DNA from 4 places in the Dactylosporangium sp. CA-092794 genome. Region 2 is predicted to be linked to each of the others. Evidence: riboswitches for the same ligand, from Rfam matches in the RefSeq annotation. Region 2 holds a riboswitch; each other region holds the start of a gene.

Region 1 (7,595 bases), 2.8 Mb from region 2:
TGGGTCTCGCCCCGCTCCGGTGTCGAGAACTTCCACAGCGACACCTCGTCGTCGGGGTGCAACCGTTTCAGCCCGTCGATGGCCGCCTGTTTGGCCGCCTCCAGCCGGCTGCGCCCGCCGCCGGCCGGCTCGTCCATCGACCCGGACACGTCGATGACCAGCAGCACCCGCGCCTTCTTGCGCAGGTCGTCCCACCCGGTCAGCATCTGGGCCAGCACCTGCGGCGACGGCGGGTCGATGAGCGTCAACGGCGGCTGGCCGCCGGGCAGGCCGATCGCCGTGGACAACGCCGTCCCGGCCTTTCCCTGGTAGTCGCGGAACCCGGTGGCGGCGAACCGCTGCTGCTGCGCGGGCTGGCGCAGGAAGTCCAGGAAGTCCGCGGCCGCGGCCCGCTGCTCCGGCGTCGCCGACGCGAGCGTCACATACGGGTGGTCGAACATCAGCGTGCCGTCCTTCGGGCTCACCGACACCAGCGGCACCCGCGGCTTGCGGCCCTTGCCGATGTTCGCCGGGTCACCGTCCGGCGCGCCCTCGTCGTACAGGAACAGCAGCTGCTCCTGCATCACCACGGCGCTGACGTAGGACGTGCTGCGGCCCTGCGCGTCGGCCTCGGCGAGGTTCGCCAGGAACTTCACCGCGTCGTCGGCGTAGTGCACGACGCTCGCCTCGACACCCCGCACGAAGTCGGTCACCTGCGGCCGGTTGAGGTCCTCGACGGTCAGGTCGCTGGACTTGCCGCTGGCCGCGTAGTACGCCGCGGCGGTCGCGGCCAGCCCGGACGTCGACAGGTGCGGATTGTCCTTGCCGAGCGTGAACCGTCCCCACTCCGGGTGCCCGTAGGCGCCCCAGCCGCGCGGATCCGAGGCCAGGGCCAGCACGTCGGCCCAGCCGAGCGGCTTGTCCGGCCAGCCCAGCGCCTCGGCCATCGGCTGGGGCATCCCGATCGTCAGCGGGCTCTGCGCGATGGAGGGAACGTCGGCCGCGTCGTCCAGCGGCGCCGCCCGGTCCAGCGCCGTGGTGCGCTCGCGCAGCAGCCCGAGCCACAGCGACGACGACGGCGTCCACACCTGCGGCGCCGGGGCGCCGTCGCGGGCCGGGTCCCACCCGGCGGCGAGCGCGTCCATGGCCGCGCCGGACGTCTTCTTGTGCACCGAGACGCCGGCGCAGTGCCCGTCGAAGGTCCGTCCCGCGGTGTTGTACCGGGAGGCCAGCTCCGCCAGCAGGTCGCCCTTCTCGGTCGAGGCGCTGACCTCGATCTTCACGCAGTCGTCGCGGCCGAGGTTGCCGTCGGCCCCCTTCGGGCGCAGCCACAGGTATGTCCCGGCGACCGCGACCAGGCCGACGACGACCGCGATCACCAGCGGCGCCCGCCTCACGCCGGTTGGCACCAGGACCTCACATCGTCCTTGTTGAGCACGACGATCAGCGCGATGTTGGTCACGACGCCGAGACACGCCTGCGGTACGACCCCGGCGGTGAGGGTGAGCAGACCGCTGAGACCGTTGAGCACGCACAGGCCGATCGCGGACCAGCGGGCCCACTCGTGGCCGAGGAAGACGAAGACCGCGGCGACGATCTCGGCGGCGGCGAGCACGGCGCCGGCCACCAGCGCGGCGAACACGGCGCCGGGCAGGTCGTCGTCGGAGCCGAAGAGGCTGAGCAGGAAACCGCTGACGATCACGCCGAGCAGGCCGAAGAACGCGAGCATGAGCGAGGCGGTCCAGACATCGCGGGGACGCTGGTTCACGGGGTCACCTCGGCGGTCCGCGCCGCGACGGTCCGCGCCTCACCCTGGCCCGCGGACCCGGCCTGGTCGACGGAGCCGGTCCGGTCCGCGGAATCGGTCCGGTCCGCGGACCCGGTCCGGTTGACGGAGCCGGTCCGGCTCGCGGAATCGGTCCGGCCCGCGGACCCGGTCCGGTTGACGGAGCCGGTTCGGCCCGCGGAATCGGTCCGGTCCGCGGACCCGGTCCGGCTCACGGAGTCCGTTTGGTTCGCGGATTCGGTCCGGTTCGCGGACCGTTCGTCGCGGGCGAAGGCCAGGCCCACGCCGGTGAGCAGCAGCGCGACGAGGACGTAGGCCGAGACCGAAAGCGCCGTGCCGGTCGCCGCGACCAGCTGCACGGCGATGATCGGGGCCAGCGCGCCGCCCAGGATGCCCGCGATCTGGTAGCCCATCGACGCACCCGAGTAGCGCAACCGGGCCGGGAACTGTTCGGCCACGAACGCCGCCTGCGGACCGTACATGGCGGCGTGCGCGACGAGGGCGACCACGACGGCGAGCGCGATCGCGGCCCGGTTGCCGGTGTCGAGCAGCGGGAAGAACGCGAACGCCCACACCGCCGCCGCGACCGCGCCGGCCGCGTACACCGGCCGCCGCCCGACCCGGTCCGACAGCGCGCCGAACAACGGTATGAGCACCAGCTGCACGGCCGAACCGATGAGCACCGCCGACAGCGCGTAGCCCCGCGGCAGCTTGACCGTGCCGGTGACGTACGTCAGCACATACAGCGTGAAGGTGTAGAACGCGACGTCGGTGCCCACCCGCGCGGCCATGGCCACCAGCAGGCTGCGCGGGTGCCGGGTGAGCACCTCGACCAGCGGCATCCGCGCCGTCGCCGAAGCCCCCTCGACCTCGGCGAAGGCCGGCGACTCGGTGACCGCCACACGGATCCAGAGGCCGACCACCACGAGTACCCCCGAAAGCAGAAACGGCACCCGCCAGCCCCACGACAGGAATGCCGCGTCGGACAGCGCCCCGTTGAGCACCCAGAGGACCCCCGCCGCCAAAAGGTTTCCGGCCGGCACCCCCACCTGGGGCCACGACGCGTTGAGTCCCCGCCGCTCGTCGCCGCCGTGCTCCATGGTCATCACCACGGCACCGCCCCACTCGCCGCCGAGCCCGAGTCCCTGCAGGAACCGCAGCGTGACCAGCAGGACCGGGGCCACGGCGCCCCACCGCGCGTAGGTGGGCAGCAGACCGATCGCGAACGTCGCGCCGCCCATGAGCAGCAGCGTCGCCACCAGCACGCCTTTGCGCCCGACCCGGTCGCCGAAGTGCCCGAACACGATGCCGCCCAGCGGCCGGGCCACGAAGCCGACGGCGTAGGTGGCGAACGCGAGCAGGGTCGCGGTCACCGAGGCGAAGGTGGGGAAGAACAGCTTGCCGAACACGAGGGCCGCGGCGGACCCGTAGAGGAAGAAGTCGTACCACTCCAGTGAGGTGCCGACGAGGCTGGCCAGAATGACCCGCCGGGGCGCTGAAACGTGGGGCTGTGTCGCCGTTGTCCGCTTTGCCATGGGTGGGCTCCTAACGGATCGTGAGAGCTGGCTCACAGCCCAAGGTAGAGGATTGTTCAACGATTCAGCAATAGACAATGCCAAGACCATCTATGGATCGCGTCGCCCCTACCGCCCCGGCGCGGGCCCGCCTACGACTGGAAGGCGTCCAGGAGCTGGCGCTCGGCGACGTCGAGGTAGGTCGCCAGGGCGCGGTCGGCCGCCGCGGCGTCCCCGGCGGCGAGCAGCTCGTAGATCTCGCGGTTGGTGCGCAGGTACGGCTCGTGGAACTCCCGCGGCGCGGACATCACCAGGAAGACCAGCCGCAGCTCGGCCAGCAGCCGGCGCACGGTCTCACTCACCCGCCGGCTCCCGGCCAGCCCGGCGACGGCCTGGTGGAAGCGCATGTTGGCGGTACCCACCTCGACCCAGGCCCCGCGGCGGGCGGCCTCCTCCGCCGACTCCACCGCCTCGCGGATGCGCTCGATCGCCCCGGCCGGCGCCGCGTTCACGCCCCGCACCGCCGCGCCTTCGAGGATCCGCCGGATCGCGTAGAGATCGCGCACGTCGTCGGCGGTGAGCTCGCGGACGAACACGCCGCGGTTGAACTCGTGGGTGAGCAGCCCCTCGTGCGAGAGCAGCCGGAACGCCTCACGCAGCGTGTTGCGGGAGACCCCGAGCGCCTCGCGCAGCGCCTCCTCGCTCAGCCGGGTCCCGGGCGGGAACAGCCCCTCGGTGATCCGATCCCGCAGCACCTCGGCGACCCGCTCGCCGTAACCACCCCGATCGAGCTGCGCACGATCATCGGCCAGCCGAAGGGCCCAGTCACCGGGAGCGGTAGCACGCGTCACGCTCTGCAGCATCGCACAATGCCGGATCGTTGAACAATCCGGCGCCCTGCCGACTCGCGCCCGGCGCCGGGGCACCCGAACTGCGGCTCACCGCGACCGGCGCCGCCGGCCTGCCGTCGGTTATGTGGCGCCCGGTCTGCGCGTCCCAGCAATCTGGGGCGGGCACGGTCGGCGATCACGTCCCGCCCGTCGGCCGCCGCGCGGTACAGGCGGCGACCGGAAGTCTCCGTGATCATGCGCATCGCGGCATCGACACCAACGGTTTTTCATGATCACGGAGCGCTGATGTACCCCCGTGTACCACAAGTCTCCGGGATCATGGCAAACCCGGTGTGCGGCCACCGCGGGCATCATGATCACGGAGACATACGTCCGGCCCGGCCGCGCGGATCGCAGGTTGCGCCCGGCGGGTGCGACATCCGCACCGGTCCGCCGCGCAGATCGCAGGTTGCGCCCGGCGGGTGCGACAACCGCACCGGTCCGGCGCGCCGGTCGGGGGCGACGCCGATGATCGCCGGTGCACCATCGGTGGCCACCGACGCCCGGCCGGCGACGGCCGCCCGACGTCAACCGGCACGACCAGCGCGCTGGCCTCCTACACCACGCCGGCGGACGTGACCCGGCCGGCTCGGCTAGAGTGTCGCCAGCGAACTGACGCGAGGTGCCCCGGCGACGGGGAGAATCTGGGAAGCCGGTGCGAGTCCGGCACGGGCCCGCCGCGGTGATCGGGGAGCCGCCGCCCACGTCCGACGCGGACAGCCACTGGCCGACCGGCCGGGAAGGCGGGCGGGCCGGCGTCGATCCGAGAGTCCGAAGACCGGCCTCGCGTACCGTGCGCCGCTCCGGCCGGGGCGGCCCGAGGCAGCGGGAGCCTGCCCGTCACCATGAGCAACGACCTGTACGACGTCATCCACCGGCGGCGCGACGTGCGCGCCCAGTTCACCGGTGCGCCGGTGCCCGACGCGGCGCTGGCACGGATCCTCTCCGCCGCGCACGCGGCGCCCAGCGTCGGGCTGTCCCAGCCGTGGGACTTCATCCTCGTTCGGGACCAAACGACCCGGCGGGCGTTCTTCGAGCACGTCCAGCGCGAGCGCGACACGTTCGCGGCGAGCCTCGATCCGGACGCGGCGCGGCGGTTCGCCCGGATCAAGATCGACGGGGTGCTGGAGTCCAGCCTTTCGGTCGTCGTCACCTACGACCCGCGGCGCGGCGGCCCGGCGGTGCTCGGCCGGCACGCGATCGCCGACGCCGGGCTCTATTCGGTCTGCCTGGCGATCCAGAACCTCTGGCTGGCGGCGACGGCCGAGGACCTCGGCATCGGCTGGGTCTCCTTCTACCGCGAGGCGTTCCTCCGCGACCTTTTGCACATCCCGGATACGGTACGTCCGGTCGCATGGCTCTGCCTGGGCCCGGTGACCCACCTCGAAACGGTCCCCGACCTGGAGCGGCACGGCTGGCGCCGGCGCACGCCGCTGGCCGAGGTGGTCCACCGCGACCGCTGGTAACGGCACGCCGCGGCCGTCAGGCAGGGCGGCGGAACGGCGTCGCGGCCGTCAGGCAGGGCGGCGGAACGGCGTCGCGCGGAGGCGGTGGTGCGCGCCGCCCATCGCCTCCGCGCCGCGCAGCAACGCCTTCGGGAACTTGGCGACGACCGTGTAGTTGGTGTCCACCACGTTGGCGACCGGCGTCAGCGCGGCCTGGGACACCAGCTGGTAGGCGTCCAATGTGGACTGGCCGGTGAGCTCGGCCACCCAGCGGACCATTTCGGTGTGCGCGATGCGGAAGGCGTCCTCGAGCGGCCGGGCCGAGCCGGTGGTCATGAGGTACGTGTCGTCCTCCAGCCGCGGCCACGGCGTCGGGACGCCCTTGAGCAGGTCGACCACCGCGACGGTGTCCATCGCGCACTCCACGGCCACGCCGCAGGTCTCCCCCTCGCCCTGCCGGGCGTGCCCGTCGCCGAGGCTGAACAGCGCGCCCTCGACGTTGACGCCCAGGTAGCACGTGGTGCCGGCGCGCATCTCGGGGGTGTCCATGTTGCCGCCCCAGCTGCCGGGGGTCAGCGACGAGCGCACCTCGCTCAGCGGCGGCGCGACGCCGACGGTGCCGTGCATCGGGTCCAGCGGCAGGTCCGCCCGGAAGGCGGAGTCCAGCGCGCTGTAGCGCACGAGCCGCTCGGTGAGGTCGAGCTCGTAGTACCAGGTGCGCTCGGCCAGCGGCTCGTGCAGCATCGCGGTGAGCCCGGTCGCGGTCAGCGAGCCGAAGAACGGTACGGTCGTGCTCACGCCCCAGTCGTACCGTGGTTCGATGCTCAGGAAGTGCACGACCAGCGTGTCGCCGGGCTCGGCGCCCTCGATGTGAAACGGTCCGGTCTGCGGGTTGAGGTAGCGCGGGTCGCACACCTGGCTGGCGAGGTCCGATGTGGACCGGACCCGGCCGCCGAAGCAGTCCCGCGTCCACGTGTACAGCACGGTGCCGGGGGCCAGCGACGCCACCGGGGCCGTGCCGCCGAACGTGTACACGAGTGTCGCCGGGTCGGCCTCGGCGTCCGGGTTCCAGTCCATGGGGCGCGTTACTCCCGTTCCTTGGCTTCGTCGAAGACGTGCCGGCCGATCGCGGCGTAGGTGGCGGGGCTGCGCATCTTCAGCACGAACACCAGCACCAGGCCGACCGCGAACGTGCCGAAGACCAGATACGGGATGGCGTGGAAGAACGGCGAGCCGGCCGCGCCGCCGCCGGCGAACTCGAGGTTGCTGAACAGCAGGTAGACGACGTAGAGCATACCGATGCCGCCGAGGGCCGGGATGATCCCGGTGGTCACGAGGTTGCCCGGGTGGGTCTTCTTGACGTGGAAGTACCAGATGACCGCCACCGACGTGATGGACTGCACGAGCAGGATGGCCATGGTGCCGACCAGGGCGAGCAGACCGTATTGGTAGACGTAGCCGCCGGTGTAGGGGTCGTCGCCCTTGACGGTCAGGAAGTAGAACCCGACGGTGACGACCGCGGTGATGATGCTCTGCACCAGCGAGGCGATGTGCGGCGAGCGGTGCTTGGCGTGGGTGGCGCCAAGGCTGCCGTGCAGCGCCGGGATGTCGCGGCCGAAGGCGAACATGTAGCGCGAGGCGGCGTTGTGGAACGCCAGTGCGCAGGCGAACGAGCCGGAGACGATGAGGAAGAGGTACAGGTACGTCACCCACGACCCGCCGAGGTTCTTCTCGGCGAGCTTGGTGAACATGCCGATCGAGTCATTGGCGGCCAGGTCGACGGCGTCCTTGCGGCCGTCGCCGGCGATGACCATCCAGGACACGAAGGTGTAGAACAGGCCGAGCCCGACGACCGCGATGAGGGTGGCCCGGGGCACGATCCGCTTCGGGTTGCGCGACTCCTCGCCGTAGACCGCGGTGGTCTCGTAGCCGACCCAGGACCAGAACGCGAAGAACAGGCCGAGCGCCGCGGTGCCGGCGG
Region 2 (7,595 bases):
CGATCGAGTGGGCCAGCTCGCCCGGCATCCGCTCGGCCGAGGTGCGCCCGCGCCGCCCCGCCGCCCGGGTCGCGGCCCGGTAGGCGGCGGCCACCGCAGCGATCACCGCCAGCAGGCCCAGCGTGCCGGTCAGCGGCGCCGGCAGGCCGTTCTCCTGGACGAACCGCAGCCAGAACAGCGCGCCGGACATCGCGTCGTAGAAGGTGGCGCCGAGCAGCACGACCACGACCGCGACCAGGCCCGGTGCGGCGGCCAGCCCGGCGATGCCGTCGAGCGGGTTGCGCCACACCAGCGCGCCGTCGGGCCGCCGGCCGACCGGGGCGAGCCGGCCGACCAGGTCGCCGAGCACCTCGAACGCGTCGCCCCGGTCGAACCAGGCGGTGCCGTAGACGAGCCCGCCGGCGAGCATCGCGGCCGCGTAGACGGCCAGCCAGGCGCCGAGGACCGGCAGCGTGGCCCGGTCGGGGGCGACGAGCTCCAGCCAGGCGAACGCGAACAGGCCCGCGGCGGCCGGCCAGTAGCCGAGCCCGGCGGGCAGCGGCCGGCCGCCGTCGCGGCGGATCAGGGCGACGAGCGTGCGCAGCGGGTTCAGCTTCCGCCAGAGCGGGCCCAGCAGCAGCGACAGCGGGACCAGCCCGACCCAGAACAGCACGTAGACCAGCCCGGCGGCCGGGTTCTCGTCCGTGTCCGGCTTCGTGAACTGCACGAGCAGTACCGCCGCCAGAACGAGACCGGCCAGCCGGAAGGGCCAGGTCAGCGCGGGCACCAGCCCGGACAACCAGCCGGGGACCAGGCGGCCCGCGGCCGGGTCCAGCCGCGGCTCGCGCCAGGCCGCGCCCAGCACCAGGAACGACACGACCAGCGCCAGGGCGGCGCCGATGGCCAGCTGGGCCGGGGTCAGCGGCAGGTCCTGGCGGCCCCCGACGCCGTGGGCGAGCACGTCCGTCGCGAGCGGGGCGGTCGGCACGGATGGTCTCCCCGGGGCGGACGGGTTCGTCAGGGGAGTGAATGTACTGGGTTGTCGCCCGCTGCGGAACCCGTCATCATGGCCCGATGTCCTTGCCGGTGCGCGTGGCCGTCGTTCTGGTCGCGGCCGCTCTCGTCGTGCTGCCCGCGACCCCGGCCGCCGCCCACGGCCAGCTGGCCCTGTCCGACCCGGTGCAGGACAGCACGGTCAGCCAGCCGATGAGCGACATTTCGCTGTACTTCACCGAGACGCCCCCGTCATTCGCGTGGTTCACGCTCACCACCCCGTCGGGCCGGCGGGTCGACAACGGCTGGCGCACCGGCCAGCCGAAGCGCCTCGACAAGCCGGTCCAGGAGTACTACATCGTCAACGGCAAGCTCGAGCCGCGCACCTACGGCACCGGCTACCCGGCGCTGATCTCCGTCTCGCACTGGCCGGAGCAGGGCCTCTACGTCGCCGCGTACCAGTCCGTGGCCTCCGACGGCGACCAGGTCAAGGGCACCCTGCGGTTCACCTACACGGGCCCGGTCACCCAGCCCCCGTCCGGCTGGACGCCGCCCACGAACGGCCCCTCGGCGGAGCTGACCCGCGCCCTGTCCGGCGCGAGCCCCACGCCCGGCCTGCTGCAGGACGCCGGCTCCGCCCCCGCCCAGAGCGCCGCCGCACCGCCCGCCCCGTTCGTGCTCACCGACTGGCTGATCCCGGCCGTGATCGTCGCCGGCGTGGCCGCGATCGTGCTCGCCGCCGCCCGCCGCGCACCCGCCCGGCCGGCGAAGAAGCGCCGCAGGTCTGCCGGATCCCCTGGGTAAGGCGGTCATCGCGGCGGATGCCGTTCCCATCGGCCGGTGGTGGGGGATCGTGAGGGTCACGTTGACGGTGGCGGTACCGGTGGGACACGATGGCCAGCAGCGGATGCGGAGGAACCCGGTGCGAGTCCGGGACGGTCCCGCCACTGTGACCGGGGAGTTGCCCCTCAGCGCACGAGCCACGGCCGACCAGGCCGGAAGGCCGGGGGGCGGCGGCGATCCGGGAGTCAGGAGACTCCGGCCGCTGCTGCTCCAGCCACCTCGCGGGCGCGGACCCGCCGAAGGGATGTGTACGCGTGACGCCGCCGTATCCGTTCTCGGCCGTCGTCGGCCTGGCCGACCTGCGCCTGTCGCTGCTGCTCACCGCCGTGTCGCCGGCGATCGGTGGGGTACTGGTGCGGGGGGAGAAGGGCACCGCCAAGTCCACCATCGTGCGCGCCCTCGCCGCGCTGCTGCCCGAGGTCGCCGTCGTCTCCGGCTGCCGGTTCGCCTGCGACCCGGCCGCCCCCGACGCCGAGTGCCCCGACGGCCCGCACACGCCCGGCGCCGGGTTCGAGCGGCGCCGCTCCGCCCTGGTCGAGCTGCCGGTCGGCGCCACCGAGGACCGGGTCGTGGGCACCCTGGACCTGCAGCGCGCCCTCGGCGACGGGGTCAAGGCCTACGAGCCGGGCCTCCTCGCCGCCGCGCACCGCGGGGTGCTCTACGTCGACGAGGTCAACCTGCTGCCCGACCACCTGGTCGACCTGCTCCTCGACGCGGCCGCGATGGGCCGCGCCCACGTGGAGCGCGACGGGGTCTCGGTCAAGCACGCCGCCCGGTTCCTGCTCGTCGGCACCATGAACCCGGAGGAGGGCGAGCCGCGCCCGCAGCTGGTCGACCGGTTCGGGCTGGTCGTCGGCGTCTCCGCGCCCCAGGAGGCGGCGCCGCGGGCCGAGGTGGTCCGGCGGCGGCTCGCCTACGAGGCCGATCCGGACGGGTTCGCCGCCCGATACGTCTCCGACGACGCGGCGCTCGCGGCGCGGATCGTCGCCGCCCGCTCCCGCCTCGGCGGCGTCGCGCTGCCCGATCGGGAGCTGGATCGGATCGCGCGGATCTGCCTGGCGTACCGGGTCGACGGCCTGCGGGCCGACATCGTGGTCGCGCGCACGGCGGTGGCCCTGGCGGCGTGGCACGGTCGCACGGTCGTGACCAGGGAAGACGTGCGCGACGCGGCGCGGCTGGCGCTGCCGCATCGGCGGCGGCGGGATCCGCTCGACCCGCCGGGGGCGGACCGTGACCGGCTCGAAGAGGTCCTCGAGCAGGAGGCCGGGCCGGACTCCGACGACGATCCGCCCGCCGATCCCGGCGGCGGCCCTGCTGGAGGTCCTGACGGCGGCCCATCAGATGGCGATTCACCGGATAAATCCGATTCGCGGGGCGAATCGGATTTATCCGACATTTCGGGTATGCGCGAAGGTGCGGCAGGTGAAGATCGGCGGCGCGACGGCCGCGACAACGGCGGCCCGCGCGGCGACGGTAGCCGGCGTGGTGACGGCCGCGACAACGGCGGTTGGCATCGCGACGGCGGCCCCCGCGGTGAGGGCGGCCCGCGTGGTGACGACGGTTGGCGTGGTGCGGGCGGCCCGCGCGGTGACCGTGGCGACGCTGGCCGGCGCGGCGACGGCGGCGAGGGCGGCCAGCAGGGCGACGGGGCCGCGTGGGATTTGGACAAATCGGGCGGCACCGGGCAAGGGGTCGGGGCGCCGGGGGCGCTGGCGTTCGTGGGCCTGCCGTACAAGCCGAAACTCCTGAGCATCGCCGGGCGCGCCAACCGCCAGGCGGGCGCCCATGCCGGCCGCCGCTCGCCGGCACTGTCGCGCCACGGGCGCGTCGTGCGGTCCCGGGCCCCGCTCGGCGGGAAGCTGACCAGCCTGCACGTGCCGGACACGGTCCGCGCCGCCGCGCTGCGCGGGGTCCGGCGCGCCGAGGCCCGGGACGTCCGCGAGGCGGTGAAGGTCGGCCGCGAGGCCAACCTCGTGCTGTTCGTCGTCGACGCCTCCGGCTCGATGGCCGCCCGGCAGCGGATGACCGTGGTGAAGACCGCCATCCTGTCCCTGTTGCGCGACGCCTACCAGCGGCGGGACAAGGTCGGGATGATCATCTTCCGGGGGTACGACGCCGCGCTCGTCCTGGAGCCGACGGCCAGCCACGAGGTCGGCGTGGTGCGCCTCGCCGAGCTGCGCACCGGGGGCCGCACGCCGCTCGCCGCCGGGCTGCGCCAGGCCGCCCGCACGCTGCACGGCGAGCGCCGCCGCGACGCCCGCCGCCGGCCGCTGCTCGTCGTCGTCACCGACGGCCGGTCGACGAGCGGGCCGGACCCGCTCAGCGTCGTGCCGCTGCTGGCCGGCGTGCCCGCCGTCGTCGTCGACTGCGAGTCCGGCCCGATCCGCCTCGGCCTCGCGCGCCGCCTCGCCGCCGCGCTCGAGGCGTCCTGCATTCCGCTAGCGAGCCTGGGAGCCTGACGTGCCGCAGGGAAAAGTCGAGACCGTGCCCGACGACGGGCTCACCACCCGGCAGCGCCGGCGGCAGCACGTGCTCGCCGTACACACCGGGCAGGGAAAAGGCAAGTCGACCGCCGCGTTCGGCATGGCGCTGCGGGCCTGGAGCGCCGGCTGGCCGATCGCCGTCTTCCAGTTCGTGAAGAGCCCCAAGTGGCGGGTCGGCGAGGAGGCCGCGTTGCGTGCCCTCGGCGACACCGGCAAGGGCGGCCCGGTCGTGTGGCACAAGATGGGCGAGGGCTGGTCGTGGATCCAGCGGCCCGGCGACGAGCGCGACCACGCCGCCGAGGCCGCCGAGGGCTGGGCCCAGATCAAGCGCGACCTCGCCGCCGAGGCGTACCGGTTCTACGTGCTGGACGAGTTCACGTACCCCGTCAAATGGGGCTGGGTCGACATCGCCGACGTCGTCGAGACGCTGCGCGACCGCCCCGGCAGCCAGCACGTCGTGGTGACCGGGCGGGACGCCCACCCCGACCTGATCGACCTCGCCGACCTCGTCACCGACATGACCAAGGTCAAGCATCCGATGGACGCCGGGCGTAAGGGCCAGCAGGGCATCGAGTGGTAGCCCGGATCGTCATCGCGGCACCCGCCTCCGGACACGGCAAGACCACCGTCGCGACCGGGCTGCTGGCCGCGTTCGCGGCGCGGGGCCTGAAGGTCGCGCCGTTCAAGGTCGGTCCCGACTACATCGACCCCGGCTACCACGCCCTCGCCGCCGGCCGCCCCGGCCGCAACCTCGACCCGGTCCTGGTCGGCGAGGACCGCATCGCGCCGCTGTTCGCCCACGGCGCGGCCGGCGCCGACCTCGCCGTCATCGAGGGCGTGATGGGGCTGTACGACGGGCGCACCGGCGCCGGCGAGCACGGCTCCACCGCCCACGTGGCCCGCCTGCTGGCCGCCCCGGTCGTCCTCGTCGTCGACGCCACCGCCCAGGCCCGCTCGGTCGCCGCCCTCGTGCACGGGTTCCGCTCGTTCGGTGACGGCTTGCACATCGCCGGCGTCGTGCTCAACCGCGTCGGCTCCGACCGCCACGAGCAGATCCTGCGCGACGCCTGCGCCGAGGTCGGCACCCCGGTCCTCGGCGTGCTGCGCCGCCACGACGCCGTCGCCGCCCCGTCGCGCCACCTCGGCCTGGTCCCGGTCGTGGAGCGCTCGGCCGAGGCCGCCGCGTCCGTCGCCGCGCTCGCCGGCCTCATCGCCGCGAGCGTCGACCTGGACGCGGTCCACGCGGTGGCCCGCACCGCCGGACCCGTCACCGCGACCCCGTGGTCGCCGTCCGTCGCGCCCCCGGCCCCGGGCGCGCCCGTCGTGGCCGTGGCCGGCGGCCCCGCGTTCTCCTTCGGCTACGCCGAGACGGTCGAGCTGCTCACCGCCGCCGGCGCCCAGGTGTCCACCGTCGACCCGCTGCGCGACGAGCGCCTCCCGCCCGGCACCAGGGCGCTCGTCGTCGGTGGCGGTTTTCCCGAGGTGTACGCCGAGCAGCTGGCCGCCAACGCCCCCCTCCGGGACGCGGTGGCGTCCCTCGCCGCGGCGGGCGGCGCGATCGCCGCCGAGTGCGCCGGGCTGCTCTGGCTGTGCCGCACCCTGGACGGCCGCCCGATGTGCGGCATCCTGCCCGCGGACGCGGCCATGACCCCGCGGCTGACCCTCGGCTACCGCGACGCGGTCGCCGTCGCCGACAACGTCCTCGCCCCGGCCGGCACCCGCGTCACCGGCCACGAGTTCCACCGCACCCGGGTGACTCCCGCGCACGGCGACGCCGCGGCCTGGGCCTGGCGCGACGGCCGCGACGGCTTCGCCACCGGCACCGTCCACGCCTCCTACCTGCACCTGCACTGGGCGGGCGCGCCGGAACTCGCCTACCGGCTGGTGGCCTCGTGCGCCTAGTCGTCGGCATCGGCGCCCGCACCGGCACCGGGCCCGCCGAGGTCCTCGCCCTGCTGGCCGAGTCGCTGTCCACATTGGACGACGTGGTGGCCGTGTCCACAGTGGACACTCGGCAGGATTTGGCGGCCGCCGTGGCCCACCCGCACGGCTGGCAGGTGGTAGCGTTTCCCGCAGAGGAATTGGCTTCCGTGCCGGTCTCAGCACCATCGGCACGCGTCGCGTCGGCCATCGGCACTCCCAGCGTCGCGGAGTCTTCAGCACTCGTGGCGGCGGCCCGGATGGGTGGAGTGGGCGCCGGCGCGGCCGTCCTCATCGTCGGGAAGCGGTCATCGTCGGCCGCCACGATCGCCGTGGCGGCGGCCGCCCCCGAAGTCACCGTCGTCGGCATCGGCGCTGACGGATTCGCCGGCCTGTCCCCCGAGGGCCGGACCACGATCGCAACCGCAGCGGTGGTGTTCGGCGGGCCTCGCCAGCTCGCCTTGCTGCCACCGACCGAGCAGCAGGAGAGGATCGCATGGCCGTCGCCGCTCGTGCCTAACCTGCCCCGGCTGCTGGCCGAGCGGCACGGCAAGAGGGTCTGCGTGCTGGCCAGCGGCGACCCGATGCACTACGGGATCGGGACCACGCTCGTCCGGCTCCTCGGCGCCGCGCACGTGAAGGTCGTGCCGCAGCCCTCGTCGATGGCGCTGGCCTGCGCGCGGCTCGGGTGGGCGGTCGAGGACACCGAGATCGTCAGCGCCGTCGGGCGGGACATCGGCGCGCTGCGGCGGTATCTGCACGACCGCAGGCGGGTGCTCGTGCTCGGGGCCGGCGCTGACACGCCCGCCGAGGTGTGGCGGATCCTCGAGGAGACCGGGTTCGGCGGCAGCGTCGTCACCATCCTCGAAGAGCTGGGCGGGCCCGGGGAGCGGATGCACCACGACCCGGCCGCGGCGAAAGCGCTGCACATCGTCGCCATCGAGTGCCGCGGCGCCGGCGGGGTGCCGGTCGTGCCCGGGCTGCCTGACGGGCAGTACCACAGCGACGGCCAGCTCACCAAGCGCGAAATCCGGGCCGTCACCCTCGCCGCGCTCGGGCCGCGCCCCGGCGAACTCCTCTGGGACATCGGCGCCGGGTCCGGCAGCATCGCCGTCGAATGGCTGCGCGCGCACCCGGCCTGCCGCGCGATCGCCGTCGAGCGGGACCCCGTGCGGGCCGAACGGGTCACCGGCAACGCGCGGCGGCTCGGGGTGCCCGGGCTCGAGGTCGTCACCGGCGCGGCGCCCGGCGCGCTCGACGGCCTCACCACGCCCGACGCCGTGTTCGTCGGCGGCGGGTTCACCGCCCCCGGCGTGTTCGAGCGCTGCTGGGCGGCGCTGCGCCCCGGCGGCCGGCTCGTGGTCAACGCCGTCACCG
Region 3 (7,595 bases), 6.0 Mb from region 2:
TGCGGCTGGGCATGCAGCCCGGCAAGACGTACCGGATGACCGGCTGGATCTACGTGCCCGGCTCGACCGGCCTCGTGCCCGGCTTCACCAGCCGGAGCCTGCGCATCGTCGGCTTCACCAACGTCGGCGGCGTGTACACCGAGGTCGCCTCGGCCAAGGCCGGATACACCGACGCGTGGCAGCAGCTGTCGGTCGACCTGTTCGTGCCGTCCGGGGCCACCGAGGCGTTCTTCCGGCTGTACAACGGCATGCAGGGCGGCTCGGGCAAGAAGGTCTACTGGGACCACCTGTCGGTCACCGAGATCGTGGCGCCGTTCGGCCCGTCGTGGCGGGGCAGCGCCAGCGGCGGCGCCGCCGACGTCGACTACACCACCATCGCGTTCCCCGAGGCCTCGCTGGCGCAGGTCAACCTGATCGGCGGCGGCTGGGTCACGTTTTCCAAGAACGCCGACGGCGTCACCTACACGCCGGAGCCGGGCTCGGAGGGACTGATCCTGTCGAAGGTCGACGCGTCGACGTTCCGCCTCACCGAGCTCGACGGCACGGTCAGCGAGTTCGTCCAGCAGGGCGCGGTCTTCGCCGTCACGTCCACGTGGACGCCGGAATCCAACACCACCGCCCGCTACGTGTACGACACCACCGACAACCGCGTGCTGCTCAAGAAGGTGATCAACCCGGTCGAGCCGGGTGTGGACGACGCCAACCACTGCACCACCGCCACCCCGGCCCGCGGCTGCGAGGTCCTGGAGTACATCTACGCCACGGCGACCACGCCCGGGCTGAGTCAGACGGTGTTCGGCGACGTCACCGACCACCTCAGCGGGGTGCGGCTCTGGACATGGGATCCGGTCGGCGCCGCCGAGACCGCGGTGGAGACCGCTCACTACGCCTACGACAACCAGGGCCGGCTCCGCGAGGTGTGGGACCCGCGGATCTCACCGGTGCTCAAGACGGCTTACGACTACGACGGTGGTGGCCGGGTCACGAAGGTCACCGTGCCGGGGCAACTGCCGCACATGTTCGACTACGGCGCGCCGGACGCCGATCCGGGCGCACTGATCCGCTGGGACTTCGACGAGGGCAGCGGCGCCACGGTCGCCGACGCCTCGGGCCACGGCCGTGCCGGCACGCTGAGCGGCGGCGCCGGCTGGGGTCAGGCCAACGATCCGGCCTACGGCAGCGACCGCGCCACGGCGATGTCGATGAGCACCGGGCAGCAGGTGGCGGCTTCCGGCTCGGTCGTCAACACGACCCAGTCGTTCACCGTCTCCGCCTGGGTCAACCTGACCAACGACACCGCCAACCGCACCGCGGTGTCGCAGGACGGCAACCGCACGAGCGGCTTCTTCCTCAACTACGTCCAGGCCCTCAACCGCTGGAGCTTCTCGCAGGTCACCGGCGACAACGACAGTGCGACCGCGGTCCGCGCGACGTCGACCAACCCACCGGTCCTGGGCCAGTGGACCCACCTGACCGGGGTGTACGACGCCACGGCCGGTGAGATGCGCCTGTACGTCAACGGCGTGCTCCAGTCGGCCGTGTCACGTCCCGCCAACTGGTCGGCCACCGGCGCGTTCGTCGTGGGTCGCGCCAAATGGGCCGGCGCGGCCACCAACCTCTGGTCGGGTGGCATCGACGACGTGCGCGCCTACCAGAAGGTGCTCACGCCGGACCAGGTCGCGACCCTCGCCGGCGACGAGAACCCCGGCCGGCTCCTGCGCGTGCGCCGGGCCGCGCTGATGGAGGGCAGCAAGACCGTCACCGACGGCGAGGTCGCCACCAACCTCGTCTACCACGTGCCGCTGTCCCAGAGCGCCGGCGGGCCGTACAACCTGGGCGCCGTCACTATCGGCTCCTGGGGCCAGCAGGACCTGCCCACCGACGCGACCGCCGTGTTCGGTACGGAGGGCGTGCCGTCGGTCAACAGCGCGACGGCGACGGCACCCGGCCCGAACGGATACCCCTACGCCGACGTGCACTACCTCAACGCGGGCGGGCTGGAGGTGAACACCGCCGCACCCGGCGGCCACATCGACACCACGGAGTACGACAAGTTCGGCAACGTCGTGCGCGACCTCCAGGCGAGCGACCGCGAGCTGGCCCTCGGCACGCTGCCGAACGCCGGCGAGCACCTGGCGAGCCTCGGACTGTCCTCGATGGACACCGCCGCCCGGGCCATGGCGTTGTCCACGCTGAACACGTACAGCAGCGACGGCACCGACCTGCTCGACGTGCTCGGCCCCACCGTCAGCATGGTCCTCGAGCACGACCTCGCCGACCCCGGCGGCGCGCGACCGACGCTGACCGCCGGCTCGATCGTCATCGGCCGCGCGCACACCGTCAATGTGTACGACGAGGGCAAGCCCGACGGCGCGACGTACCACCTCGTCACGACCACGACGACCGGCGGGCGGGTGACCGGATACCCGGATGCCGACACCCGTGTCACCAAGAACGGCTACGGCGCCGAGAAGGGCGGCACCAGCGGCTGGAGCCTGAAGAAGGCGACGTCCGTCAACGTGGACGCGGTGGCCGGCGGGGCCAACCTCACCTCGTTCACCGTCTACGACAGTGCGGGACGTACGACCGAGTCCTGGACGGTGGGCGCGAACGGTTCGGACGCGCGCACCACGCGGTCGATCTTCTACACCGCCGGCGCCAACGCGGCCGACAGCGCCTGCGGCGGCAAGCCGGAGTGGGCGGGGGAGCTGTGCGTCAGCCTGGCCGCCGGCCAGATCACCGGCCAGCGCGCGGACATGTCCTCGGCGCTGCCGGTCAAGCGGATCGAGTCGTACAGCAGGTACGGCACGGTCGCGCAGGTGCTGGAGACGGCCGACGGACACACCCGCCGGACGACCCGCACGTTCGACGACGCCGACCGGGTGCGGACGGCCGGTGTGGTGTCCGACGTCGGAACGGCCGTGCCGATCGTGACGACGAACTACGACGCGAGCAACGGCCAGGTCGCTTCCACGACGTTCGGCGGTGCGACGCTCACCCGCGAACAGGACCTGCTCGGCCGTCAGGTCACCTACAGCGACGCCGACGGCGGCACCACCCGCTACACGTTCGACCGCCACGACCGGCCGATCCGCGTCGAGGACAACACCGCGGTCACGACCCTCACCTACGACCTGAGCATCGAGCCGCGCGGCTTCCTGACCAGCCTCACCGACTCCGTCGCCGGCACCTTCACCGCCGGCTACTCACCCGACGGTCAGGTGATCCAGGTCGGCTACCCGGGCGGCCTCACCCGCCGCGACGTCCTGGACGCCTCGTTCAACCCGCGGCAGCGCAGCTACACCCGCGACAGCGACGGCACGGTCGTCTTCGCCGAGTCGGTCGTGGAGAACACGCAGAGCCAGCGGGTCCAGCACACCTACACCGGGGGCTCGAAGACCTACGCGTACGACCGGCTGGGCCGGCTCACCTCGGTGTCGCAAGTGGACGCCGCCGCCACCTGCACGACCCGGGAGTACACCTACGACCAGCGCACCAACCGCAGCGCCAAGAACGTCTACGCGCCGGCAGCCGACGGCTCCTGCCGCACCGGCACGCCGGACGGCACCGAGAACCACACCTACGACAGCGCCGACCGGTTGACCGACACGGGCTACGTCTACGACGCGTTCGGCCGCGTCACGGCACAGCCGGACGGGCTGCAGAACACGTACTTCGTCAACGACCTCGTGGCCTCACAACAGCTCGGCGACACCCGGCAGTCCTGGACGGCGTATCCGGACCAGCGCCTCCGCGCGGCCACCAGGGAGGTCCTGGCGTCCGGTTCGTGGACCTCGGCGCCGCCGATCGTCAACCACTACGGTGACGACACCGACCGTCCCCGGTGGATCACCGACAGCGGGACCGGTGAGGTCTCCCGGAACGTCTCGGGGGTCGACGGCGAACTGGCCGCGGTGACGTCGGCGACGGGTGATGTCAGCCTCAAGCTGACCGACCTGCACGGCGACGTGGTGGTCTCCATCGACACCGCGCTCACCACGCCGGAGATCTACTCCTACGACGAGTTCGGCGTCGCGGCGCCGGGCACGGCCGCGCCGCGCTACGGCTGGCTCGGCGGTGCGCTGCGCTCCGCGGAGGCTCTCGACGGCGTCATCCTGATGGGTGTCCGGCTCTACGCGCCGTCGCTGGGCCGGTTCCTCCAGGTCGACCCGCAGCCCGGCGGCAGCGCCAACGCCTACGACTACTGCGCCGGCGATCCGGTCAACTGTTCCGACCTCGACGGCCGCTGGCCCAACTGGGTGAAGAAGGTCGGCAACGGCGTCAAGGCGGCCGCGTCGTGGACCTACAACCACGCCAGCGACATCGGCACGGTCGTCGGCACGGTCTCGCTGTTCCTGCCACCGCCCGCGAACGTCATCGGCGGTGCCATCGCCATCGGGTTCAGCGCCGTCGGCGCGTACCGGGATGCCCGGCAGGGCAACTGGGGCAACTTCGCGCTGGGTGTCGCGGGTGCCATCCCCGGTGTCGGCGCCTTCGCGAAGGGCGTGCGGGCGTACAAGGCCGGAAAGACCTTCCTCGGCGCATCCCGCGCTATCGGCAGGTACGCGCCGCGGGCCGGCTCGAAGGCGTGGAAGATGAAGAACCTCGTCCGGCCGATGCGGAAGGCCCGCAGTGCGGCCGCTCGGGCGAACCGCGCACTGCGGCCATGGGAGCGGACCGCCAACGCCTTCGGCGCCTTCGACGCCGGCCGGATGGGCTGCAAGTACTGGTCGAGTTGCCGGAAGCGGGTGCCGTACTCGAAGCACTGGCTGTAGCAAGGCAAAGGCGGTACAAAGGTAGCCGTGGATCGTCGGCTGGGCGGGGCGGGCGCGTTCGACCTCGGATCGTGGATCACGAGGGCGCTCGCCCGCCCCATGGCCGCGTTCGCCGGCGACTCACCCGACGAGCTGGTGGCGAAGGTCCGCGCCCCCGGCGACACCGTCCGGGACCTCGGCATCAGCAGCGTGATTCGAGCGGTGGCGTGGCTGTTCGCCGGGGTCATCTGCCTGGGTCTCGGCGTCGTCGCGATGGCGGTCGAGGACGCGGTGGCGGGCCGGGAATCCGACGTCGTCGGACCGTATGCCTGGCCGCCGATGGCGCTCTGCCTCATCGCCGGAGTCCTGAACGCGGGCCGGGCCGGCGTGGCGTGGTACGTGAGCGAGGACCGCTGGCGCCGCGCAGGCGGCGCGCTGCGCTGGCTGGTGACGCCGGGCAACCGCGACGTGCTGCTAGCCGTTGCGCTGATCCTGATCGGCGTAGCGGTGGCCAACGCGTAACCGTGGCCCTGTCCTTTCGAGGCGGCGGGCCGCATGCCTCGGCCAGTGACGGGCCGAACGCGGCCGACGGCGGAGGAGCCATTGCGACACGCAGCGTGATGCGATGCAGGCGACACGCCGACACACCATCTGGTGTTTCCAATTCTCAGTGAATCCCATATATGGTGTTGCCCGCAGCTGGTTCGGCCGGCCCTCCGGGGGCGGCCGTGGCAACAGGGAACCCGGTGTGAGTCCGGGACTGCCCCGCAGCGGTGAGTGGGAACGAAAGCCGTCAACGAAGCACTGGACCGCGAGGTCTGGGAAGCGACGGCCGGTAGGCGACCAGCCATGGTCATGCCCACGAGTCCGAAGACCTGCCAGCGCACCGCACGCCAACCGGTGTGCGGTGGTCGGAGGCCGCGCGGGACGGCCGACGCCATCGACCGGGCGTTGCCGCCTGGTGGCGTCCCCCTGCGCGCTCGTCCGACGTCGGTCAGCGGGTGAGGAGGGGGAAACACATGACGGTCACGCACGAGCAGGTCACACCCGGCACGGGGGCACCGGAGCAGCGCCGGCACGCGATGCAGGTCCGCAAACGCAACGGCGACCTGGAGCCGGTCGACGTGAACAAGATCGTCAAGGCGGTCGAGCGGTGGGTCGGCGATCTCGACGAGATCGACCCGCTGCGGGTGGCCACCAAGACGATCAGCGGCCTCTACGACGGCGCCACCACCGCCGAGCTGGACAAGCTGTCGATCCAGACCGCGGCCGAGCTGATCGGGGAGGAGCCGCAGTACTCCCGCCTCGCCGCCCGCCTCCTCGCCGCGTTCGTGGACAAGGAGGTCCGCGGGCAGGGCGTCGCCAGCTTCAGCCAGTCCATCCGGTACGGCCACCAGCAGGGCCTGATCGGCGACGACACGGCCGCGTTCGTGGCCCGCAACGCCCGCAAGCTCGACGACGCCGTCGACCCCGACGCCGATCTGCGCTTCGAGTACTTCGGGCTGCGCACCGTCGCCGACCGCTACCTGCTGCGGCACCCCGTGACGCGGCTGGTCGTGGAGACGCCGCAGTACTGGCTGCTGCGGGTCGCCTGCGGGCTGTCGCAGACGCCGGGCGAGGCGATCGGGTTCTACCGGCTGATGTCGTGCCTGGCGTACCTGCCGAGTTCGCCGACGCTGTTCAACTCGGGCACCCGGCACACCCAGATGTCCTCGTGTTTCCTGGTCGACTCGCCGCGCGACGAGCTGGACTCGATCTACGAGCGGTACCACCAGGTGGCGAAGCTGTCGAAGTTCTCCGGCGGGATCGGGATCTCATGGTCGCGGGTGCGCGGGCGGGGAGCGCTGATCCGCGGCACGAACGGCAAGTCGAACGGGATCGTGCCGTTTCTCAAGACCCTCGACGCCGGTGTGGCAGCGGTGAACCAGGGCGGGCGGCGCAAGGGCGCGGCCTGTGTGTATCTGGAGCCGTGGCACCCGGACATCGAGGAGTTCCTGGAGCTGCGGGACAACACGGGCGAGGAGTCCCGGCGCACGCACAACCTGAACCTGGCGAACTGGATCCCGGACGAGTTCATGCGCCGGGTCGAGGCCGACGGCGACTGGTCGCTCATCGACCCGTCCGACGCCCCCGACCTGCCGGACCTGTACGGCGAGGCGTTCGACGCGGCGTACCGGGCCGCGGAGAAGCAGGCGGTGCGGACGGTCAAGGCGCGGGAGTTGTACGGCCGGATGATGCGCACCCTGGCCCAGACCGGCAACGGCTGGATGACGTTCAAGGACCGGGCCAACGCGCTGTCCAACCAGACCGGGGCGCCGGGCAACACGATCCACCTGTCGAACCTGTGCACCGAGATCCTCGAGGTCAACCGCGACGACGAGACCGCGGTGTGCAACCTGGGCTCGATCAACCTGGGCGGGCACGTCACCGCCGACGGCGTCGACTGGGAGCGGCTGCGCGACACCGTGCGCACCGCCGTGGTGTTCCTCGACCGGGTGATCGACATCAACTACTACCCGTCGGCGCAGGCGGCCGCGTCGAACCCGCGCTGGCGGCCGGTCGGGCTCGGGCTGATGGGCCTGCAGGACGCGTTCTTCACCCTGCGGCTGCCGTTCGACTCGGCCGGGGCGCGGGAGCTGTCCACCCGCGTGCAGGAGGAGATCTTCCTGACCGCGCTGGAGACCTCCGCCGGCCTGGCCGAGCGGTTCGGGCCGCACCCGGCCTTCGCCGAGACCCGCGCCGCCCGCGGCGAGCTGCATCCGGATCTGTGGGGCGCCGAGCTGTCGCAGCCGGACCGGTGGGCGGCGGTGCGCGGGCGGGTCGCCGAGCACGGGCTGCGCA
Region 4 (7,595 bases), 240 kb from region 2:
AGAAGTCGTGGCCCAGCGGCGCGCCGACCCGGCTCGCCACCGCCTGGGCGGCGGTCAGGCCGGGCAGCACCCGCACCGGCACCGCCTTCCAGCGCGGCTCGGCGGCCACCTCCAGCACCGCCGCCGCCATCGCGAAGACACCCGGGTCGCCCGAGGAGACGACCGCGACCCGCCGCCCCTCCTTGGCCAGGGCAAGGGCGAACTCGGCGCGCTCCGCCTCGACCCGGTTGTCGGAGGCGTGCCGGCGCTGCCGCGGGTTGTCCGGGACCCGGGCCAGATACGGTCCGTAGCCGACCAGGTCGTCGGCGGCGGCGAGCGCGGCCTGCGCCTCCGGGGTGAGCCAGTCGCGCCCGGCCGGCCCCAGCCCGACGACCACGACCTCGCCGCGCGGCGGCGCCGGCTCGGCCCGCTCGAGCGCGGCCGCGGTCTCCTCGTGCACGCGGCTGGGCAGCAGCGCCATGGAGAAGTAGGGGACCGTGGCCGGGTCCACTTCGGACAGCGGGGCGACCCGCTCGCCGGCGCCGGTGGCCCGCTCGACGTACCAGCCGTCGGCGAGCCGCCCGGCCCGCTCGAACGCGTCGCGGACCTTGCCGAACGTGCGCCCCAGCTTCATCACCGCCGCCGAGTCGGTGGCGGCGAGCCGCTCGGCCAGCACGTCGCCCGGCAGGGTACCGGGCAGCACGGTGAGGATCTCGTCGCGCTCCACCAGCGGCCGCCCCAGCACGGCCGAGGCGCCGGACACGGAGGTCACGCCCGGCACGACCTGCGTGGCATATCGCCGGCTGAGCCGCTTGTGCATGTGCATGTACGACCCGTAGAACAGCGGGTCGCCCTCGCACAGCACCACCACGTCCCGCCCCGCGTCGAGGTGCGCCGCCAGCCGCGCCGCCCACGCGTCGTAGTGCTCCTCGATGACCCCGCGGTAGTCGGCGGTGTCCTCGGTCGTCACCGGGTAGACCAGGGCCTCCTCGATCTGGTCCGCCCGCAGGTACGGCGCGGCGATCGAGCGCGCGATGCTGCGCCCGTGCCGGGCGCTGTGGTAGGCCACGACCGGCGCGGCGGCGATGAGCCGGGCGGCCTTGACCGTGACGAGCTCCGGGTCGCCCGGCCCCAGCCCGACCCCGAAGAGCCTGCCGCTGTCCACCGTGGTCATTCCTGTCGCCCGTCGCCCGGCTGTTCCACTGTGGTCATTCCTTTTCGTCCGCGATCGCGTTGACGGCGGCGGCCGTCATCGCGCTGCCGCCCCGCCGCCCGTGCACGACCAGGTGCTCCAGCCCCGAGGCGGCCAGGGCGGCCTTCGACTCGGCCGCCCCGACGAACCCGACCGGGATGCCGAGCACCGCGGCCGGCCGGCCGGCGCCCGCCGCGACCATTTCCAGCAGCCGGAACAGCGCGGTCGGCGCGTTGCCGATCGCCACGACCGCGCCGTCGATCCGCCCGCGCCACAACTCCAGCGCGGCGGCGCTGCGCGTGGTCACCAACCTGTTCGCCAGTTCCGGTACGGCCGGATCGCGCAGCGTGCAGACCACCTCGTTGTCCCGGGGCAGCCGCGCCCGGGTCACCCCCGACGCGACCATTTCGGCGTCGCACAGGATCGGCGCGCCGTTGCGCAGGGCCGCCCGCGCCGCCGTGACGACCCCGGCCGAGAAGCCGACGTCTGCGGGCAGGTCGACCATCCCGCACGCGTGGATCATCCGGACCGTCACCTGAGCCACGTCGGCCGGCAGCCCGGAGAGATCCGCCTCGGCCCGGATCGTCGCGAACGACCGCCGGTAGATCTCGGCCCCGTCCCGGATGTAGTCCGTCATACGGTTGCGCTCCGGTACCCGGCTCCCGTCGCGACCATTTCCACGTGTCTTCCTCTCGGCGCACCGCATCGACGTTCGCATCCGGCCCAGTGCACCGGCAGCGCGCCGGGACCTTCCCGCTCGTCGGCCACTGCCACGGCCGCCCGCCTGTCGGGACCTTCCCGCTTGCCGGCCACTGCCACGGCCGCCCGTGCGCCGGGACCTTCCCGCTTGCCGGCCGCTGCCACGGCCGCCCGTGCGTCGGCCCGGACGTCGGCGAGCGCCTTGGCGCAGCCCGGCCGGCCGGCGCAGGCTGTCACTCCGGCCCACGGGGAGGCGGGATCGGCGTCCAACCCGACCTCGGCCAGGCGCGCAATGGTCCGCTCAGCTTCCCGCATCGGTACGCCCGTCAGCACAACGGTCCGCCACGGCGTGACGATCATCTCGTTCGCCGACTCCGCCAGCACCGCCGACCGTTCGGCGGTCAGCAGCCCGAGCGGCACCACGACCACCACCGCCAGCGCACCGTCGCTCTGCTCAACCACCCCGCCGCTGCCGCCGGTGCTTCCACCGCCGCCCTGCTCGGTCACCCCGGCGGCGCGCCCGCCGCTGCCGCTGGTGCTTCCGCCGCTGGTCTGTTCGGTTGTTTTGTTGGTGTGTCGCCCCGCCGCGTCGCCGGCGCCCCGGCCGAGCGGTCCGTTTGTGGCGCGTGATGCCGCGTTTGCCGGACGTATCGGATTTATCGGGTTTGCGGTGATCGTGACGCCGAGCCGGGCGGCGACCCGGGCGATGCCGTCCTCGAGCTCCACCAGCCGCCACGCCCTGGAGCCCTGGGCCACGCGCTCCTGCTGAAACGCCGCGGCAGCACGAACGAGCAGCTCAGCGCCGCCGGCCGCGGTGGTCGGCCGCCCGGCGAGCAGCAGGCGCGAGCCGTGCAGGCCGACGTCACCGCCGAGCGGCGTCACGTCGCCCCGGCCGTCGTCGATCGTGGCCAGGAACCGTCCCGGCAGCCCGGCCAGCTCGGGCGTCGCGCGCAGCAACGCGTCGAACCCGGCCACGATCGGCCGCACGTCGACCTCTCCGCGCCCGTCGAGGCCACTTAGCGGACTCGCGATGATGTTGCGCACCCGCTCGTGCGACTCCGACGGCAGCAGCCCGGCCGCGAACAGCCGCGCCGCCAACTCCCGCTCCGCACCCGGGCGAAGCGCCCTGACCTGCACGTTTCCGCGCGACGTGAGCTCCAGCGCCGGGTCACCCAGCTCCGCGGCGGCACCGCGGAGCACGCCGAGCTGCGCCGCGGTGAGCCGCCCACCGGGCAGCCGCACGCGCGCCAGCCCGCCGTCGGCCGCCGGGTGTACCTGCACGGCACCGGGGCACCGGTCGGGGGCGTCACGTCCGCTGGCAGCCTGCACGGGCCGGATACTACCTGCGCCGATGCCCTTATCGGTCCGCCCCGCACCGGAGAAACGGTCCGGACCACACCCCGCGCACCACCGGACCGCCCCTGCCACCAGCCGGCGGTCTGCCGCACGTCAGCAATGGTGTGACCGAACTTCGTGGCCAGCGGCACAACCGCAGCGTGATCCCGGCGGGGAGCGGCGCGGACGTCGCGGATGTCGCACCCGCCGGTCGAAACCTCCGATCCGCGCGGGCGGGCCGGACGTATGTCTCCGTGATCATGCTGCCCGCGGTGACTCACACCGGGTTTGTCATGATCCCGGAGACTTGTGGTACACGGGTGTACATCAGCACTCCGTGATCATGAAAAACCCTTGGTGTCGACGCCGGGTTGCGCATGATCACGGAGACTTCCGGTGTAACTATTCAGGTCCTCCGAACGGAGGAGGGCGTGCTGGTCAAAGCCTTGCGCTGGCGCTAGTCGGACACTCCACAGTGGACGACAAACCTACTCAATGCGGGAGATAGCGGTTGGCCATCTCCCCGATTCGCGAATTCCGACCGCCGCGTAGGTGCAGGTCAGCGAGATGGGCGGGGTACCTGAATAGTTACCTTCCGGTCCCTGCGCCGCGCGGCAACCGACGGGCGGGACGCGATCGCCGGCCCGCCCGCCCCGACGTCGGCGGACGTGACCCGGCTTGACGCGGTGCGACCGTTTCGAGGAGAGTTGGGCTGCTGTAACGGCGACGTGTGGAGGAACCCGGTGCGATTCCGGGACGGTCCCGCCACTGTGACCGGGGAGTGAGCCTCCAACCGCGACGGCCACCGGGTGCGAGCCCGGGAAGGCTCGGGGGCGAGCGGCGATCCGGGAGCCAGGAGACTCTCCGGCGCCGGACCGAACCGTACCGACTTGGGGCGCGGACCCCGAGGGAGGACCCCGGCGTGATCCTGCTGCTGTCGACGTCCGACACCGACCTGCTCAGCGCCCGGGCCAGCGGCGCCGACTACCGGCTGGCCAACCCGTCCCGGACCGCGGTGGAGGACCTGCCCGGCCTGGCCGCCGAGGCGGACCTGGTGATCGTGCGGTTCCTCGGCGCATACCGCGACTGGGCCGACGGCCTGGACGCGCTGCTGGCCACCGGCCGGCCGGTGGTGATCCTCGGCGGCGAGCAGGCCCCCGACGCCGAGCTGATGAGCCACTCCACGGTGCCCGCCGGCCTCGCCGCGCAGGCCCATGCCTACCTGGCCTTCGGCGGCGCGGCCAACCTCGGCGAGCTGCACCGGTTCCTCTCCGACACGGTCCTGCTCACCGGCCACGGCTTCGGCCCGCCGGTGGAGACCCCGGTCTGGGGCGTGCTCGACCGTCCGGCGAGCAGCGAACCGACCCACCGCCCCACGGTCGCGGTCATCTACTACCGGGCGCACCATATGGCCGGAAACACCGCGTTCGTGAGCGGCCTTTGCGACGCCATCGAGGCGGAGGGCGCCCGCGCGCTGCCGGTCTTCGCCGCCTCGCTGCGCACCGCCCCGCCCGAGCTGCTCGAGACGCTGCGCGGCGCCGACGCGCTGGTGGTGACCGTGCTCGCGGCCGGCGGCACCCGGCCCGCCGACGCGCAGGCTGGCGGCGAGGACGACGCCTGGGACGTGGGTGCGCTCGCGGCGCTCGACGTGCCGATTCTGCAGGGGCTGTGCCTGACCGGCAGCCGCGAGTCGTGGGATGCCAACGACGACGGGCTGTCGCCGCTGGACACGGCGACCCAGGTGGCCATTCCCGAGTTCGACGGCCGGATCATCACCGTACCGTTCTCGTTCAAGGAGATCGACGAGGACGGCCTGACCGTCTACGTCGCCGACCCCGAGCGGGCGCGGCGGGTGGCCGGCGTCGCGGTCGCCCACGCCCGGCTGCGCGGCCTGCCCAACGCGCAGAAGCGGGTCGTGGTGATGCTCAGCGCGTATCCGACCAAGCACTCTCGCATCGGCAACGCGGTCGGCCTGGACACGCCGGCCAGCGTCGTGCGGCTGCTCGAGGCGATGCGCCGGCGGGGCTACGACCTGGGCGAGGGCTTCCCCACCGACGGCGACGCCCTGATGCACGAGCTGATCGCCGCGGGCGGCCAGGACGTCAACTGGCTGACCGAGGAGCAGCTGCACGGCAACCCGGTCCGCATCTCCGCGCAACGGTACGGCCAATGGTTCGCGACGCTGCCCGACGACCTGCGGGCCGGCATGGAACGGCACTGGGGACCGCCGCCCGGCGACCTCTTCGTCGACCCGGACGACGGCGACATCGTGCTGGCCGGCCTGCGCCGCGGCAACGTGGTCGTCATGGTCCAGCCGCCGCGCGGTTTCGGGGAGAACCCGGTTGCCATCTACCACGACCCGGACCTGCCGCCCAGCCATCACTACCTGGCCGCGTACCGCTGGCTCGCCGACGCGTCCGATGCCGGCTTCGGGGCGCACGCGGTCGTCCACGTCGGAAAGCACGGCAACCTCGAATGGTTGCCGGGCAAGACCGTTGGCATGTCGGCCGCCTGCGGCGCGGACGCGGCGCTGGGCAACCTGCCGTTGATCTACCCGTTCCTGGTCAACGACCCGGGCGAGGGCACGCAGGCCAAGCGCCGCGCCCACGCCACATTGGTCGACCATTTGGTGCCGCCGATGGCCCGCGCCGACTCGTACGGTGACATCGCCCGCCTGGAGCAGCTGCTCGACGAGCACGCAACGATCGCCGCGCTCGACCCGGCGAAGCTGCCCGCGATCCGGGCCCAGATCTGGACCCTGATCCAGGCCGCCCGGCTGGACCACGACCTCGGCCTGGCCGACCGGCCGCACGACGCCGAGTTCGACGAGTTCATCCTGCACGTCGACGGCTGGCTGTGCGAGGTCAAGGACGTGCAGATCCGCGACGGCCTGCACGTGCTCGGCCAGGCCCCGACCGGCGCGGCGCGCGTCGACCTGGTCCTGGCGATGCTGCGCGCCCGGCAGATGTGGGCCGGCCAGGTCGCCGCGCTGCCCGGCCTGCGCGAGGCGCTCGGCCTCGACGAGTCCACCGGCGACCGGTCCGCTGTGGACGCGACGGAGACGAAGGCCCGCGAGCTGGTCGCCGCGATGGAGGCGAGGGACTGGGCCACGGCCGGCATCGCCGAGCTCTCGGACAACCCCGAGGTGGTTCGCGTGCTCAGGTTCGCCGCCGAGGAGATCGTGCCGCGGCTCGCCCGCACCACCGACGAGCTGACCATGGTGCTGCACGCGCTCGACGGCGGATACGTCCCGGCGGGGCCGAGCGGCTCGCCGTTGCGGGGCCTCATCAACGTGCTGCCGACCGGGCGCAACTTCTACTCGGTCGACCCGAAGGCCGTGCCCAGCCGGCTGGCGTGGGAGACGGGCCAGGCGATGGCCGAGTCGCTGCTCGCACGGTACCGCAGCGATCATGACGAATGGCCGAAATCCGTCGGCCTGTCCATGTGGGGCACCAGCGCGATGCGCACCGCGGGCGACGACATCGCCGAGGCGCTCGCGCTGCTCGGCGTGTGCCCGGTCTGGGACGACGCGTCGCGCCGGGTCACCCGCTTGGAGCTGGTCGACCTGGCCGAGCTGGGCCGCCCGCGCATCGACGTGACCATGCGCATCAGCGGCTTCTTCCGCGACGCCTTCCCGCACGTGGTCGCGCTCCTCGACGACGCGGTCCGGCTGGCCGCGGCCGCCGAGGAGTCCACAGAGGACAACTACGTGCGCGCGCACGTGCACGCCGACCTGGCCGCGCACGGCGACGAGCGGCGCGCCACCCTGCGCGTGTTCGGGTCCAAGCCGGGGGCCTACGGCGCGGGCATCCTCCCGCTCATCGACAGCCGGAACTGGCGCGACGATCGGGACCTGGCCGAGGTCTACGCGGTGTGGGGCGGCTACGCCTACGGCCGCGGCGTGGACGGGGTCGAGGCACGCACCGACATGGAAGGGGCGTACCGCCGCATCAGCGTCGCGGTGAAGAACACCGACACCCGCGAGCACGACATCGCCGACTCGGACGACTACTTCCAGTACCACGGCGGAATGGTCGCAACGGTCCGCGCCCTGACCGGCCGTGCGCCCGCCGCCTACGTCGGCGACAGCACCAACCCGGACGCCGTTCGGACCCGAACGCTGAGCGAGGAGACCGCCCGCGTCTTCCGCGCCCGGGTGGTCAACCCCCGGTGGATCGCCGCCATGCGCCGCCACGGCTACAAGGGCGCCTTCGAGCTCGCCGCCACGGTCGACTACCTGTTCGGCTTCGACGCCACGGCCGGCGTGGTCGCGGACTGGATGTACGAGAAGCTGGCCGAGTCCTACGTCTTCGACCCCGACAACCACAAGTTCCTGACCGAATCGAACCCGTGGGCGCTGCACGGCATCGCCGAACGCCTCCTGGAGGCC

The links. A riboswitch is a leader RNA that binds a small molecule or an ion and turns the genes downstream of it on or off. The one in region 2 is predicted to bind cobalamin.
Region 1: another riboswitch for cobalamin. It lies ahead of bluB (5,6-dimethylbenzimidazole synthase); the one in region 2 lies ahead of ACQPXD_RS38645 (VWA domain-containing protein).
Region 3: another riboswitch for cobalamin. It lies ahead of ACQPXD_RS13050 (ribonucleoside-diphosphate reductase subunit alpha); the one in region 2 lies ahead of ACQPXD_RS38645 (VWA domain-containing protein).
Region 4: another riboswitch for cobalamin. It lies ahead of cobN (cobaltochelatase subunit CobN); the one in region 2 lies ahead of ACQPXD_RS38645 (VWA domain-containing protein).

What each region holds. Positions count from the first base shown of each region.
Region 1 is NZ_CP192044.1:6,226,129-6,233,723, reverse strand. It holds gene ACQPXD_RS26290 (substrate-binding domain-containing protein) at 1-1,376, opposite strand, end outside; gene ACQPXD_RS26285 (hypothetical protein) at 1,373-1,747, opposite strand; gene ACQPXD_RS26280 (MFS transporter) at 1,744-3,300, opposite strand; gene ACQPXD_RS26275 (GntR family transcriptional regulator) at 3,432-4,130, opposite strand; cobalamin riboswitch at 4,778-4,964, shown strand; gene bluB (5,6-dimethylbenzimidazole synthase) at 5,015-5,635, shown strand; gene ACQPXD_RS26265 (acetamidase/formamidase family protein) at 5,684-6,691, opposite strand; gene ACQPXD_RS26260 (APC family permease) at 6,700-7,595, opposite strand, start outside.
Region 2 is NZ_CP192044.1:9,010,655-9,018,249, reverse strand. It holds gene ACQPXD_RS38655 (hypothetical protein) at 1-967, opposite strand, end outside; gene ACQPXD_RS38650 (copper resistance CopC family protein) at 1,054-1,776, shown strand; cobalamin riboswitch at 1,886-2,010, shown strand; gene ACQPXD_RS38645 (VWA domain-containing protein) at 2,070-4,274, shown strand; gene cobO (cob(I)yrinic acid a,c-diamide adenosyltransferase) at 4,276-4,878, shown strand; gene ACQPXD_RS38635 (cobyrinate a,c-diamide synthase) at 4,872-6,200, shown strand; gene cbiE (precorrin-6y C5,15-methyltransferase (decarboxylating) subunit CbiE) at 6,191-7,595, shown strand, end outside.
Region 3 is NZ_CP192044.1:3,004,285-3,011,879, forward strand. It holds gene ACQPXD_RS13040 (LamG-like jellyroll fold domain-containing protein) at 1-4,775, shown strand, start outside; gene ACQPXD_RS13045 (hypothetical protein) at 4,803-5,276, shown strand; cobalamin riboswitch at 5,438-5,651, shown strand; gene ACQPXD_RS13050 (ribonucleoside-diphosphate reductase subunit alpha) at 5,774-7,595, shown strand, end outside.
Region 4 is NZ_CP192044.1:8,775,359-8,782,953, reverse strand. It holds gene ACQPXD_RS37735 (precorrin-2 C(20)-methyltransferase) at 1-1,144, opposite strand, end outside; gene ACQPXD_RS37730 (precorrin-8X methylmutase) at 1,188-1,808, opposite strand; gene ACQPXD_RS37725 (precorrin-3B synthase) at 1,805-3,199, opposite strand; cobalamin riboswitch at 3,897-4,088, shown strand; gene cobN (cobaltochelatase subunit CobN) at 4,128-7,595, shown strand, end outside.